Regions from separate parts of the Dorea longicatena genome, predicted to be linked through region 2. Evidence: riboswitches for the same ligand, from Rfam matches in the RefSeq annotation. Region 2 holds a riboswitch; the other holds the start of a gene.
The links. A riboswitch is a leader RNA that binds a small molecule or an ion and turns the genes downstream of it on or off. The one in region 2 is predicted to bind thiamine pyrophosphate.
Positions count from the first base shown of each region.

Region 1: it holds a riboswitch for thiamine pyrophosphate, as region 2 does, so the genes downstream of both, thiW (energy coupling factor transporter S component ThiW) here and thiS (sulfur carrier protein ThiS) in region 2, are expected to answer to the same signal.

Region 1 covers NZ_CP102280.1:1,212,368-1,218,828, forward strand. The annotation lists gene NQ508_RS05660 (CoA-transferase) at 1-57, shown strand, start outside; gene NQ508_RS05665 (IS256 family transposase) at 381-1,622, opposite strand; gene thiC (phosphomethylpyrimidine synthase ThiC) at 1,937-3,247, opposite strand; gene thiW (energy coupling factor transporter S component ThiW) at 3,457-3,984, opposite strand; TPP riboswitch at 4,084-4,193, opposite strand; gene NQ508_RS05680 (DUF1810 domain-containing protein) at 4,530-5,162, shown strand; gene lepB (signal peptidase I) at 5,258-5,836, shown strand; gene NQ508_RS05690 (MATE family efflux transporter) at 5,986-6,461, shown strand, end outside.
Region 2 covers NZ_CP102280.1:670,136-676,596, reverse strand. The annotation lists gene thiH (2-iminoacetate synthase ThiH) at 1-569, opposite strand, end outside; gene NQ508_RS03290 (thiazole synthase) at 582-1,370, opposite strand; gene thiF (sulfur carrier protein ThiS adenylyltransferase ThiF) at 1,465-2,145, opposite strand; gene thiS (sulfur carrier protein ThiS) at 2,151-2,348, opposite strand; TPP riboswitch at 2,568-2,674, opposite strand; gene NQ508_RS03275 (hypothetical protein) at 2,765-3,064, opposite strand; gene NQ508_RS03270 (LysR family transcriptional regulator substrate-binding protein) at 3,101-3,382, opposite strand; gene NQ508_RS03265 (5-methyltetrahydropteroyltriglutamate--homocysteine S-methyltransferase) at 3,564-4,682, opposite strand; gene NQ508_RS03260 (DUF4866 domain-containing protein) at 5,124-5,891, shown strand; gene NQ508_RS03255 (threonine/serine exporter family protein) at 5,878-6,461, shown strand, end outside.

The DNA.
Region 1 (6,461 bases), 540 kb from region 2:
GGAGTAGATATGCAGAAAGATATTCTGGACAGGCTGACGTTTGAGGTGGAGATTTAAATTGGGATTTATTTAATTCAGGAAGGCACGACGACCCGGACCTGCATAAAAAGTAGGAAGCCGTTCCTGTTCAGGTTCCGTCGGCGGGAAATACTGAAGCGTCAAAATTATGCTAAAAAGAGAGTGTAAAATATTTTGTGTAAATCTCTTAGATTAATGAAAAAATCATAATGATTTACATTAAGTTAAAAAAAATGAATTAGGCTTGAATGGCATGATTGCTGTTTAAGCCTTATTTACTATTTAGCATGAATAAGCAGACATGTCAAGAACGCCCGCTGAAAACGGGCGTTTTTGACCCTTACTCATAGTTGCTTTTTATTCTATTCGAGATCTTCTGGTTGGATTCTGTCTCCAAAATATATGCAGAGCTGATCCAAGGTCTGTCCCCAATCCCATGTTTTTCCAGTCCATTTCTTTGTGATGTCGGTCATGGCAAGATACAGAATCTTAAAAAGCGAATCATCTGTCGGAAAGATGGTTTTTGATTTCGTCACTTTTCTTAATTGACGATTGAAATTCTCTATGGAATTCGTGGTATAAATTAGTTTCCTAATCTCTCCAGGGTATTTGAAATATGTAGAAAGTTGCGGCCAATTATTACGCCAGGACGCTATTGAAGATGGATATTTTCCACCCCAATTTTCTTCCAGCATATCTAACGCTTCTAATGCAAGCTGCTCTGTATCTGCCTTATAAACCAGTTTCAGGTCTTTCATGAAGGCTCTGATATCTTTGTAGGAAATAAACTTAGTGGAATAACGAATCTGATGTACAATACATCTTTGGATTTCCGCTAATGGGAAAACTGCATGAATTGCATCCACAAAACCAGTCAGTCCATCAACAGATACAATCATGATGTCTTCCACACCTCTATTTTTGATTTCATTCAGTACACCAAGCCAGTATTTTGCACTTTCATTACCGCCAATCCACATACCTAAAACTTCTTTTTGACCAGAAAGTCTGATACCTATAGCTACATATACAGCTTTCTTTACCGTTCTATTATCTTCTCGTACATAAAAATGAATGGCATCCATGAAAACGATGGCATATTTCTTCTCCAAAGGGCGATTCTGCCATTCTTTGGCAATTGGAAGAATGCGATCTGTCATGTGAGAAATCATCTCTGCAGATGCATCCACCCCATAGACATTAGAAAGGTGTGTTGATATGTCTCTGGTAGTCATTCCCTTTGCATACATGGACAGAACTTGATCTTCAATGTTAGAAATATCTGTTTGATGTTTTTTTACAATCTGTGGTTCAAATTCACCTCTGCGATCACGGGGAATATCAAGATCAATATCGCCCATCGAAGATGTAACCGTTTTATGGCTGTAACCGTTCCGGCTATCATCTGTCTCCTTATTTTGATAATCATACTTCGAATAGCCAAGTTTCTGATCCATTTCTGCTTCTAGCATTCCTTGCAGGGTATCTCCCAAAAGATCCTTCAACATTTCTTGAACATCTTGAGCATCGGTTGGTTGATAGTGTTCCAATAAGCCGTTAATAAACTCTCTTCTTTCTGGTGTCATTTTTCTTCTTCTTGCCATAAAAATATCCTCCTGAATTAATATTTATTTTAACATCAATCCAAGAGGATACATATCACGTATTTAGTTTACACAGAATTATTTACACACTCGCTAAAAACGGGCTTCCGAAATTTGCAACTCTCCATTCGGCTCAAACAGGCAAATTTCGAAAACCCAACGCATAATTTTGACGCTTAACTATTTTCAACACCTTCTTCACATTTATTAACATTCACAGCCAGTCACGACTTGAAGGAAACAATAGATAAGGATTATTGTTTCCTTCAAGGACTGAGAGGCCGCTTCCCCGTTAATAAATTAAATCCCAAGAATTACAGAATATCAATATATTCTCCGGCCAAAGCTTTATTCATACTTCTGACTGCACAGAATTTTCCGCACATACTGCAGGTATCACTATGATCATCTTCCGGGCTTCGGCTGTCACGGATGGCTTTGGCTGTTTCAGGGTCTAATGCACAGGCATACTGTGCGTCCCAGTCAAGTTTCTGACGTGCTTCAGCCATTTTATCATCAATATCACGTGCTCCGGGAACACCTTTGGCGATGTCGGCAGCATGGGCAGCAATCTTGGAAGCAATGATCCCCTGTTTTACGTCATCTACATTAGGAAGCGCCAGATGTTCTGCAGGTGTTACATAACATAAGAATGCAGCACCATTCATAGCAGCAACTGCACCACCGATAGCGGATGTGATGTGATCGTAACCTGGAGCAATATCCGTAACAAGAGGGCCAAGTACATAGAACGGAGCACCCATGCAGATACTCTGCTGTACTTTCATGTTGGCAGCAACCTGATCAAGCGGTACATGTCCCGGTCCTTCTACCATTACCTGTACATTGTGGTCCCATGCACGTTTTGTAAGTTCTCCAAGACGCACCAGTTCTTCAATCTGGCATACATCGGTAGCATCGGCCAGACATCCGGGGCGGCATGCATCACCAAGGGAGATAGTAACATCATATTCTTCGCAGATATCGAGAATCTCATCATAGTGTTCGTAGAAAGGATTTTCTTCTCCGGTCATACACATCCATGCAAATACAAGACTTCCGCCACGGCTTACAATATTCATTTTACGTTTGTGTTTTTTTATCTGTTCAATCGTTTTACGTGTAATTCCGCAGTGAAGTGTGACAAAGTCCACGCCATCTTCTGCGTGAAGACGGACAACGTCGATGAAGTCCTGCGCAGTCAGAGTTGCAAGATCTCTCTGATAGTGGATGACACTGTCGTATACAGGAACAGTACCGATCATAGCAGGACATTCATGTGTCAGTTTCTGGCGGAATGGCTGTGTGTTACCGTGGCTCGATAAATCCATGATGGCTTCAGCACCAAGATTTACAGCGCTCATAACTTTTTCCATTTCAATATTGTAATCCTTACAGTCGCGGGATACACCAAGGTTTACATTGATCTTGGTACGGAGCATGCTTCCGACACCCTCCGGATCAAGGCTGGTGTGATTCTTGTTGGCACAGATTGCAACCTTACCTTCTGCAACAAGTTTCATAAGTGCTTCTGTTGTCATGTTTTCTTTTTTTGCTACAATCTCAATTTCAGGAGTGACAATTCCTTTTCTTGCAGCATCCATCTGTGTTGTGTAATTTCTCATGTGTTTGCCTCCGTTAAAAAAATTAAATATAAGGTTATAATGCGTCAGCAAAAACACACAGATTTCGATGCAGGGAAACATTTCTCTACACAGATCTGAGGTTCATAAAAGAACTATGAAATTACTGACGCCTATATCAGATGGGAAAATCTGATACTTGTGTATGCGGTACAAGGTGGTGTCCCCAATGTACCGTTTCTAAACAACTCTTAACGAGTCGTTTTTATCATAGCCATTACGCCGCTTTTATTCAGCGCTGTAATCAGCAGAAATGCAAGAATGCTTCCTGCAATAGTAGAAATCAGAAATGGAACTACATAGACGAAGATCCCGGCAGGAGTGATTCCCATAATATATACTGCAACAGGATAAGCAGCCAGGCCGCCAAGAATTCCTGTGCCGAGTGCCTCTGCAAGACAAGTCAGGCTGAGCTTGTGGCAAATGGAGTATACAAGTCCACAGCAAAGTGCTCCAACCATACTTCCGGGAAAAGCCATCATGCTGCCAAGACCAAGCAGATTTCGTAACAGGCTGGCACAAAATGCAATTCCTACACTGTACCAGGGCCCTAACGTGACTGCTGCCAGGATATTAATAATATGCTGTACAGGTGCACATTTACTGCCTGCAACCGGAAAGCTTAAGAAACTTCCGACGATGGCAAGAGCCGTAAATACACCGGCAAGAGCCAGTCGTCTTGTCCGTGAAGAGTCTGATGATAAAGTTGTGTGTGTCATAAATAAACATTCCTTTCATAAAAAAATACCCTTCATTCATAAAGCGGATGGAGGGTACAAAAAGTAAAAAAGAAGAGATGCGGGGGCATCTCTGTCAAATCAATACATGGTATGAATCCCTCCGTTGGCATTATCCAAATCAGGTAAAGGGTCGAAACGGAATTACGCTTCCTCTCAGCCGGTTTTCTCCAGCTCCCCCCTGTTTATAAAAAACTTTGTTCAATCGTTATTATAGTCTGGCATATCGGAAAATGCAAGAAAATTTTTCTGCCGGTAAGAAGAAGGGGGGATTTCATATGCTGTTTAAAAAGTCTGGAAAAATATAAGGAATCTTCACATCCTACAGATTAAGTAATAAAAGCGGAAGCTGGTGTAAAAAATAGTTTCTGCTTTTTGTGTTCCGGTTATTCTATAGATGTCGGATGATTTGATGTATACATGACATAGAAAGATATGCTAAAATAGAAAAAGATGTTGTTATAAAAACTGTACTGGAAAAGAAGCAGCGTACAGACAGATGTATAGACTGGAGGTTCAAAAAAAGAATGAGAGAGAATAATCTAGAGAGGTTTATCAAAGCGCAGGAGTCAGAATTTAAGACAGCTCTTGCAGAGATTAAGAGTGGACATAAGAGAAGTTGCTGGATGTGGTACATTTTTCCGCAGATTCAGGGGCTGGGGAGTAGCGGTACTGCAATGTACTACGCTATTGAAGACTATGAAGAAGCTAAAGCATATATAGAAAACGCAGTGATAAATGCACATTTAAGAGAGAGTTCAGAGGCACTTTTGCAACTGGAATCAGATGATGCAACCAGAGTCATGGGATGGCCTGATGATCTGAAACTGCGTTCGTCAATGACGTTGTTTGCGCTGGCGGCAAAAGAGAATGAAGTCTTTCGGAGAGTACTGGATAAGTTCTTTGATGGAAAATTAGATGCGCAGACAGTAGATATCCTGGATATGAGATATCTGGTGATGAGAATTGATGAACCGGATTTTGGATGTGAAGGAAGACCGGACGGGGTAGAACCAATGGCTAAAGTAACCCTTCTGAAGCTGAAAAGTGAAGAAGAGATTCAGTTAGAGATTCCGGATGCGGAACTTTATCAGAAAGAGATTAATGAGGGCAATGAAGTGGCATTCAGTCCGGATGGGGTTATATTAAAACTTTCATAAACTATATGAAGCTATATGTGTGAAGCGTGGGGAGAACGTAAAAATGTGTGAAAAAGATCGCGTATGTGCTACATGAAAGGGGAGAGTGTAAAAATATGAAAAATAAAAAGGAAAAGAAGCAGGAAGAGGAAGAGCTGACCGGTATGGCGGCTGTATGGGATTATCTGAAAACATTTCTGATCATATTCTGTGTTGTATTTGCGATGAACAAACTGGTGTATATCAATGCCGTGATTCCGTCGGAATCCATGCAGGATACGATCATGAAAGGAGACCGGGTGCTGGGAAACCGTCTGGCATATATCAAAGATGATCCAGAGAGATATGACATTGTAATCTTCAAATATCCAGATGATCCGTCCAAGATTTTTATCAAGCGCGTGATCGGACTGCCAGGAGAGACGGTTACCGTGAAAGACGGGAAGATTTACATTGATGGAAAAGAGCAGACACAGGCGGTAAGCTTCTGCCCGGAAGAGATGGCAGGAAGCTTCGGACCTTATGAAGTTCCGGAAGATAGTTATTTTGTAATGGGGGATAACCGGAACAATAGTCTGGATTCCAGATACTGGGATAACACGTATGTAAAGAAAGAGGCAATTCTGGCCAAAGCAGGATTCCGGTACTGGCCGCTTAATAAAGTTGGATTTGTAAATAAATCTGCAGAAAAATAGTTGCAATTGTTTTCTGTGTTTTATATAATGAATAAAGTTTTGCGAGAAAAGGCTCTGAAGCGATATCAGGGTCTTTTCTTAACGTAAACACATAGAATGAAGATGAAAGATAGCGATATACACAGATGACGGAAAAGGAGGAAAACAGGATGGAAAAAGATATGACGGCCGGCACTCCCGGAAAGATCATTTTCAATTTTACAATGCCGATCTTTATCGGTAATATTTTTCAGCAGTTTTATAATATGGCAGATACGGTGATCGTCGGGAAATTTGTCGGTAATGCGGCACTGGCGGCGGTAGGAGCATGTGGAACACTGGTATTTCTGATCATTGGCTTCCTGCAGGGAGTTACGGCGGGATTTACGGTTGTTACAGCACAGCACTTCGGAGCCGGAAACATGAAGGTGATGAAGAAGTCTGTGGCATCCGGTGCGGTACTTACAGGAATCGTAACCGTTATTCTTACATTGCTGAGCATGATCAGTATGGCGAAGGTGCTGCATCTGATGAATACACCGTCAGACATGTATGGAGAAGCTTACGGATATATTATGGTCATTTGCGGCGGGATTGTGGCACAGGCACTTTACAATTATCTTGCAAGTGTATTAAGGGCACTGGG
Region 2 (6,461 bases):
TTAAAATATTTTCTGGCGATCTTACATGCTTCACCGATGTATTCTACTGTAGATTTGTTACGGCTTTCTCCTGTCAGAATCAGGATTTCCTGCAGACCTGTCTCAGCGATCGCCGCCATCTCTTTTTCGATCTCTTCCGCATTTAACTGTGCACGGTTGATTTTGTTATGGCAATTAAAACCACAGTAAATGCAATAGTTCTCGCAATAATTTGCGATATAGATTGGTGTGAACATATAGACACTGTTACCAAAATGTTTTCTCGTCTCGATCTGCGCTGCCTGCGCTATTTCCTCCAGAAATGGCAGTGCTGCCGGTGACAATAACGCCTGAAAATCTTCCGGTGTGCGCTCTGCATGTGCCAGTGCACGTTTTACATCTTCTGCTGTATATGTATTATAATCATAAGCCTCCATGGCTGCCACGACCTGGTCGAGTATTTCTGATCCGATATCCTCCATGCCTGGAAGATAGGTCATGTGATCGATCCGGTTCTTCTTCTGGTCTTCCAGAATCTCCTCGCTTAAAATACTTTCATTAATATGTGTATCTTCATGATTTGTTCCCATTTGTCGTGCCTCCTAATCCTGCAGAAATCCGGTCAGCGGTGAAGATGCACTTGCACCACGCTCAATCGTTCTTCCAAGTCCGGAAAGGTACGCACTTCTGCCCGCTTCGATTGCTTTCTTAAATGCTTCTGCCATCGCCGGTACATCTCCTGCTGTTGCGATTGCCGTATTTGCCATCACTGCGGCTGCACCCATCTCCATTGCCTCGCATGCCTGGGACGGACGTCCGATTCCGGCATCTACGATGATCGGCAGATCAATCTCATCGATCAGGATCTGAATAAAGTCTTTTGTGCTAAGCCCTTTATTTGATCCGATCGGTGCGCCAAGCGGCATGATACATGCTGCACCGGCATTTGCAAGATCTCTTGCAGCATTCAAATCTGGATACATGTACGGCATAACCACGAATCCTTCTTTTGCAAGAATTTCTGTAGCTTTGATCGTCTCATAATTATCCGGAAGGAGATATTTCGAATCTCTTACCACTTCCACTTTGACGAAATTGCCACATCCGACTTCTCTGGAAAGTCTGGCAATACGTACCGCTTCTTCTGCATTTCTGGCTCCTGATGTATTCGGAAGAAGTGTCACATCTTCCGGAATATAATCCAGAATATTTGCCAAACCGCCTTCATTTGCACGACGGAGTGCCAGTGTGATAATCTGTGCCCCTGCTTTTTCCACACATGCTTTCACCAGATCCAGTGAAAATTTTCCTGAACCTAATATAAAACGAGAAGTAAACTCTTTTCCTCCAAGTGTAAATGTATCTGTATTTTTTATTTCTTTTTTATCCATAATCAGGACCTTCTTTCCTATTATTTTCTGCTCATGCTTTTTTATTTATCTATCTTTTTTTGCGGCATGAATCTTATGTTTCTTACCTGTCTTCCTACACATCCTCTTCTCCAAGGATCAGACGTGTGATCATATTCGCCTCATGTGCTGCACAGATTGCAACTCTTGGTGCCATAAGACCATTCCCATAAGTTGGTGCCGTCTCGCGGTCTCCGCACAGGTAAAAGTTCTTCATTAACTTCTGTGTGCGAATCGTATTACTGCTTCCGTATCCTGCCATACCGGTTGCCGATACCAGTTTCTTTTCCGGAAAATGTTCCAGTATTCCATTCACCAGCATTGCCTTCGCCTCTGGATTATCGAATGCTTCACATACAATAGGCTCGTCACGAAATAGTGTCTTAAGATTTTCTTCTGTGACTTTCACACAGTCTGTATAGATATCCAGATACGGATTAATTTTTAACAGTAATGATTTTAACGCATCTGTTTTATACATTCCGATATGCTCCATAAAGTACTGCTGCCGGTTCAGGTTCGTAATATCTACTACATCAAAATCTATCAGATGGAGATGTCCGACTCCGATTCTGGCAAGTGCATATGCCACATTTGATCCCAATCCGCCAAGTCCGGCTATCGCAACCCTTCCTGCAGACAGATGCTTCTGCTTTTCCGGAGAATGTCTTTCATTAAGCGCAGCCATAATCTCTTCTTTACTAAGTACTTTTGCGTTCGCATTTTTCGTCATATTTTCTGATACGATTTCTCCCATGAATGTTAGCCTCCTCCTACAAATGTCACAACTTCCAGACGGTCGCCGTCTTTTAACATGGTATCGGAATAACTATATTTTGGAAGAATATCTCCGTTTAACTCTACAGCAATTCTTTTTACCTGATACTGATTCTGCTCCAGATATTCTGCAACAGTCGTATCCTCTGTCAGATTGATTTCTTTTCCATTTACGATAATCATGTATGTTCTCCTTTCCCGGATATATACAGCGAACTTGCCACTGACAACTTCTCTTGCATACTTTAGTATGAAAAAAAGAGTTCACGAAGTAAATACACCCGTGGTGGTGCACCCCTTCATGAACTCTCGTTCACTCTCAACTTATCCGATATTCAATTGTTCCTGATTTCCGTCACATAGTAACAAAAAAGAGAGCTACCAACTAAATGCATCTCTCCTAAAATCTACGTTATACATTCCTACGTTGGCATTATCCAAATCAGGTATATGGGTCGAAGTTCTTAACTTCCTCTCAGCCTGGTACACAAGCTCCCCGTGTTTTATCTACACATTTAAGTATAAGAACTCATACACGAAATGTCAACTCATTTTTTATTCATTTCTGACTTTTTTCGAAACAACTATTTTTATTCATTCTATTTATTATCAAAAGTAATATTCCGTACCATATTTCTGTTAATCAGCTGTGTCCCTTTCTTTGTATCAACCTTTACCCACTGTATATCTGCGTCCATGAGCTTTCCTTTGATTGCTCCTACTTCGTTGAACAGACTTATCGTACATTCTTTTCCCATATACTGATCTAACATTGAACCATCCATATCTTCTTCCATCCTTTCTCCATTTACGATCGTGATTACATTATTTGCCGCCTGTACTGCCATCACTGTAACCATATTCAGGTTATTAATCGCTACCATCGTTGCAACATCCATGTAGTCCACCTCCATCTTTTTTTGCAGGTCTTGTTATCAGTATATCATACTTCCAGATGATAGAACGATTTTAATGCTCACACCCATTCCCGCTGCCGCCATCGCATATGTTGCCTGAATATCCATTGTCGAAAACTGTACATTCGGCTTAATCCCATGCTTATCCAGATAACGTGTTCCATCAATATCTAATCCTGGACATGTTACAATATAGGCTTCCGTCTCTGCAAATTTTGCCGAAAATGTCTTTCTTTTTGCCAGCTTGTGTCCCTCCGGCAATAATGCAACCATCGGATCCTTGCAAAAGGTACGATCAATACCAGCGGAACCTTCACCGGTACTTATAACGTACTTGGGAAAATGGTTCTGACGTTAGCCGGAAATACGCTCCAGATTGCACTTTGCGTAATCTTAACCTGGTTCTTCTTCCCTCATTTCGGGCTGGCAGCCCCTGCCATTGCTACCGGTATCGGCTGGCTTATGGCCAATCTGTTCTGGCTTATCTGTCTGACCAGACTTCGTCGGCAATCTCTTTTACAAGCTTAAGCTTTGCCCACTGTTCTTCTTCTGTCAGCTTATTACCAATCTCGCAGGATGCAAATCCGCACTGCGGGCTTAAGTATAAGCGGTCAAGCGGAACATATTTTGCTGCTTCGTGGATTCTTGCGATTACTTTTTCTTTGTCTTCCAGTTCCGGTGTCTTGGTTGTTATAAGTCCAAGTACGACCTTCTTATCGCCGGATACCTTTGCAAGTGGTGCAAATCCGCCGGATCTCTTGTCGTCATATTCCAGATAATATGCATTTACATTTTCTTCTCCGAATAACAAATCCGCTACGGAATCATATGCTCCGGAACTGAAGAATGTAGAATGATAATTTCCACGGCATACATGTGTATTGATCACCAGATCTTCCGGTGCCTGTGCTACTACCTGGTTATTCAGTTCCAGAAGGAGTTTCTTGTAATCTTCCAGTCTCTGTCCTGTTCTTCCGGTCAGTGCAACTGCCATCTTCGCATCTACCATTCCGCCCCATACGCAGTCATCAAACTGAAGGTTACGGCAGCCTGCTGCATAGATTTCCTGCACGAATTCACCGTATGCCTTAATCACATCCTCGGCAAATGCTTCTTCCGATCCATAGATTTCTAATGTTGTATTCAGAAGCTGTGCCCCGGTAAAGTATGCATAGAACTGTCCCGGTGACGGGATAGTCTGTTTTGCGACAGTATTTTCATCTTCTAATGCTTTGATGAATTTGAAATGCTCTACGAAAGGATGATTCTTTACTGAAATCTTTCCCGTCATGTATGTATCATCAATCATTGCAGCTTCTGCGTCAAATGTTGTATTCCCCTCTACTGTCTTCTGATGCTCGATACCTTCAAATCCCCACATGAAATCCAGATGCCATGTCGATCTTCTGAATTCTCCGTCCGTGATCACATGATATCCAAGTTCCTTAATCTTTGCCACCAGTTCCAGGATGCATTCATCTTCTACTGCGGTCAGTTTTTCCTGTGAGATTGTCCCTTCTTCGAAATTCTTTCTTGCGTCTTTTAATTTCTGTGGGCGTAAAAAACTTCCTACAAAGTCGTAACGAAATGGTGTGTTCATGATTATTTCCTCCTTGCCGGCAGAGACTTAGGTTTTCTGTCTTTTTTGTTGTCCCTGATGGCTTTCTTTTATATTTTTTATATTTTTCATATTCTTGATGATGTTCTCGATCGATGGATTTATTATAATTTGTTTTGATAAACTTGTATAATACAAAAAAATGTGTATTTGTCATAGTTTTAAACTATATCAAATATCCCTTTCAAATCATCAACCGACTATCTACAGAAGCTGCCACCGGCAATTTTTCTTACATATTTTGACATCTATATAGCCTGCCACCGCCACCCTTTCTTGTATACTTTGGCATAAAAATCTCAGATTTCACTTCTTTATTATATCACAATCATATATCCGCTATATTAATTATAGCTTTCACTTATCTTTATCACAGTTGTATAATTTATTCGGATGAAAAAATATGAAAGGAAGCGCTTTATTATGGAGGAAAAAACACTTTTTCCCAGAGAAGAAAAATCAGAAATCTTATTTAAGAAAATATCCGAAGATAAATGGGCATGTGAAAAACTGATGGAAACATTCTGCAGTTATTTATTCAGTAACGATGGGGTAGACCTTCCCGATTCTCCGTCATCTACAGAATTCGCACAGGCTCTTTTTAATTCTTATCGCAATCGGGATTTATCTGCGTTTCTGATGGCTATCTGTCAGAATACAGTCTTTGATCTTTTAAGAAATGCATTCCTGATTCCCTATCGGTTCAATGCGGACGGAAAACAGAATCCGATGATCATGACAGATGAAAACGGAATGTTACTTCCTGAATATAAGAGATCGATTCATGAACGGGAATACCGTCATTTCCATGAGGTATATACAGATCTCGGAGCTCCAAAGAATATTTTTCTGGCACAGGCATACCGCTACAGCCATTCTTATACATCCGACGATATGGAACCGGAACAAAACATTCTGGAAAAGAATAACGGTGTACTGTTGATCCGTGAATTACCGGATACCGTAAAATTAAAAGAAACCGAAGCAGAAGCTTATTCTGCTATTCTGGATATTGTCATAAAACTTCAGAAAGAGCTTCCTATGTCCTATGTATTCTATGGACAGGATTCTCTTGTTGAAGATAATACCCGTTATGATGAGATCGGAGTTTTCTTTCCGAATTCACATTTCTTAAAAAATCTGGAACGCCACGTTTCCAAAGCAGAGGCGATCATTTATGCAGACAACTAATTCTGACTTTATTGATATTATGGAAAAAAATCATATGGAGATTCCATGGCATGACTACGCCAATGATGACAGTAATGTGTTGATTGCAGAAGCCGGACTGATCGAGAAAGCTTCTGTCATCGGCCGTGTTGGGTTAATCATGCTCTCCTGTGGAACCGGTGCATGGCGTGTACGGACTTCCATGAACCGGCTTTCCAAAGAGCTTGGTGTAACCTGTACGGTAGACGTAGGATTGATGTCCATTGTATTTAACTGTTTCGATGGAAACGATTGTGTTTCCCAGTCGTTGAATATTGCCAATACGGGAGTGAATACCTCCAAGCTTTACCGCATGGAACAGTTTGTAGATCATTTTCCGGAAGAAGAAGCACATATGACCGGTGAAGATATCCATAAACGACTGGATGAAATTGAAGAAATCCATGCTCTTTATTCACCTGCAAAGCTGGGGCTTGCCGCAGCTCTTGCCTGCTGCGGTTTTACTTTTTTACTCGGAGGCGGACCGGTTGAGATGGCTCTTGCTTTTATTGCCGCCGGGATTGGTAATCTGATCCGTACGAAACTGATCAA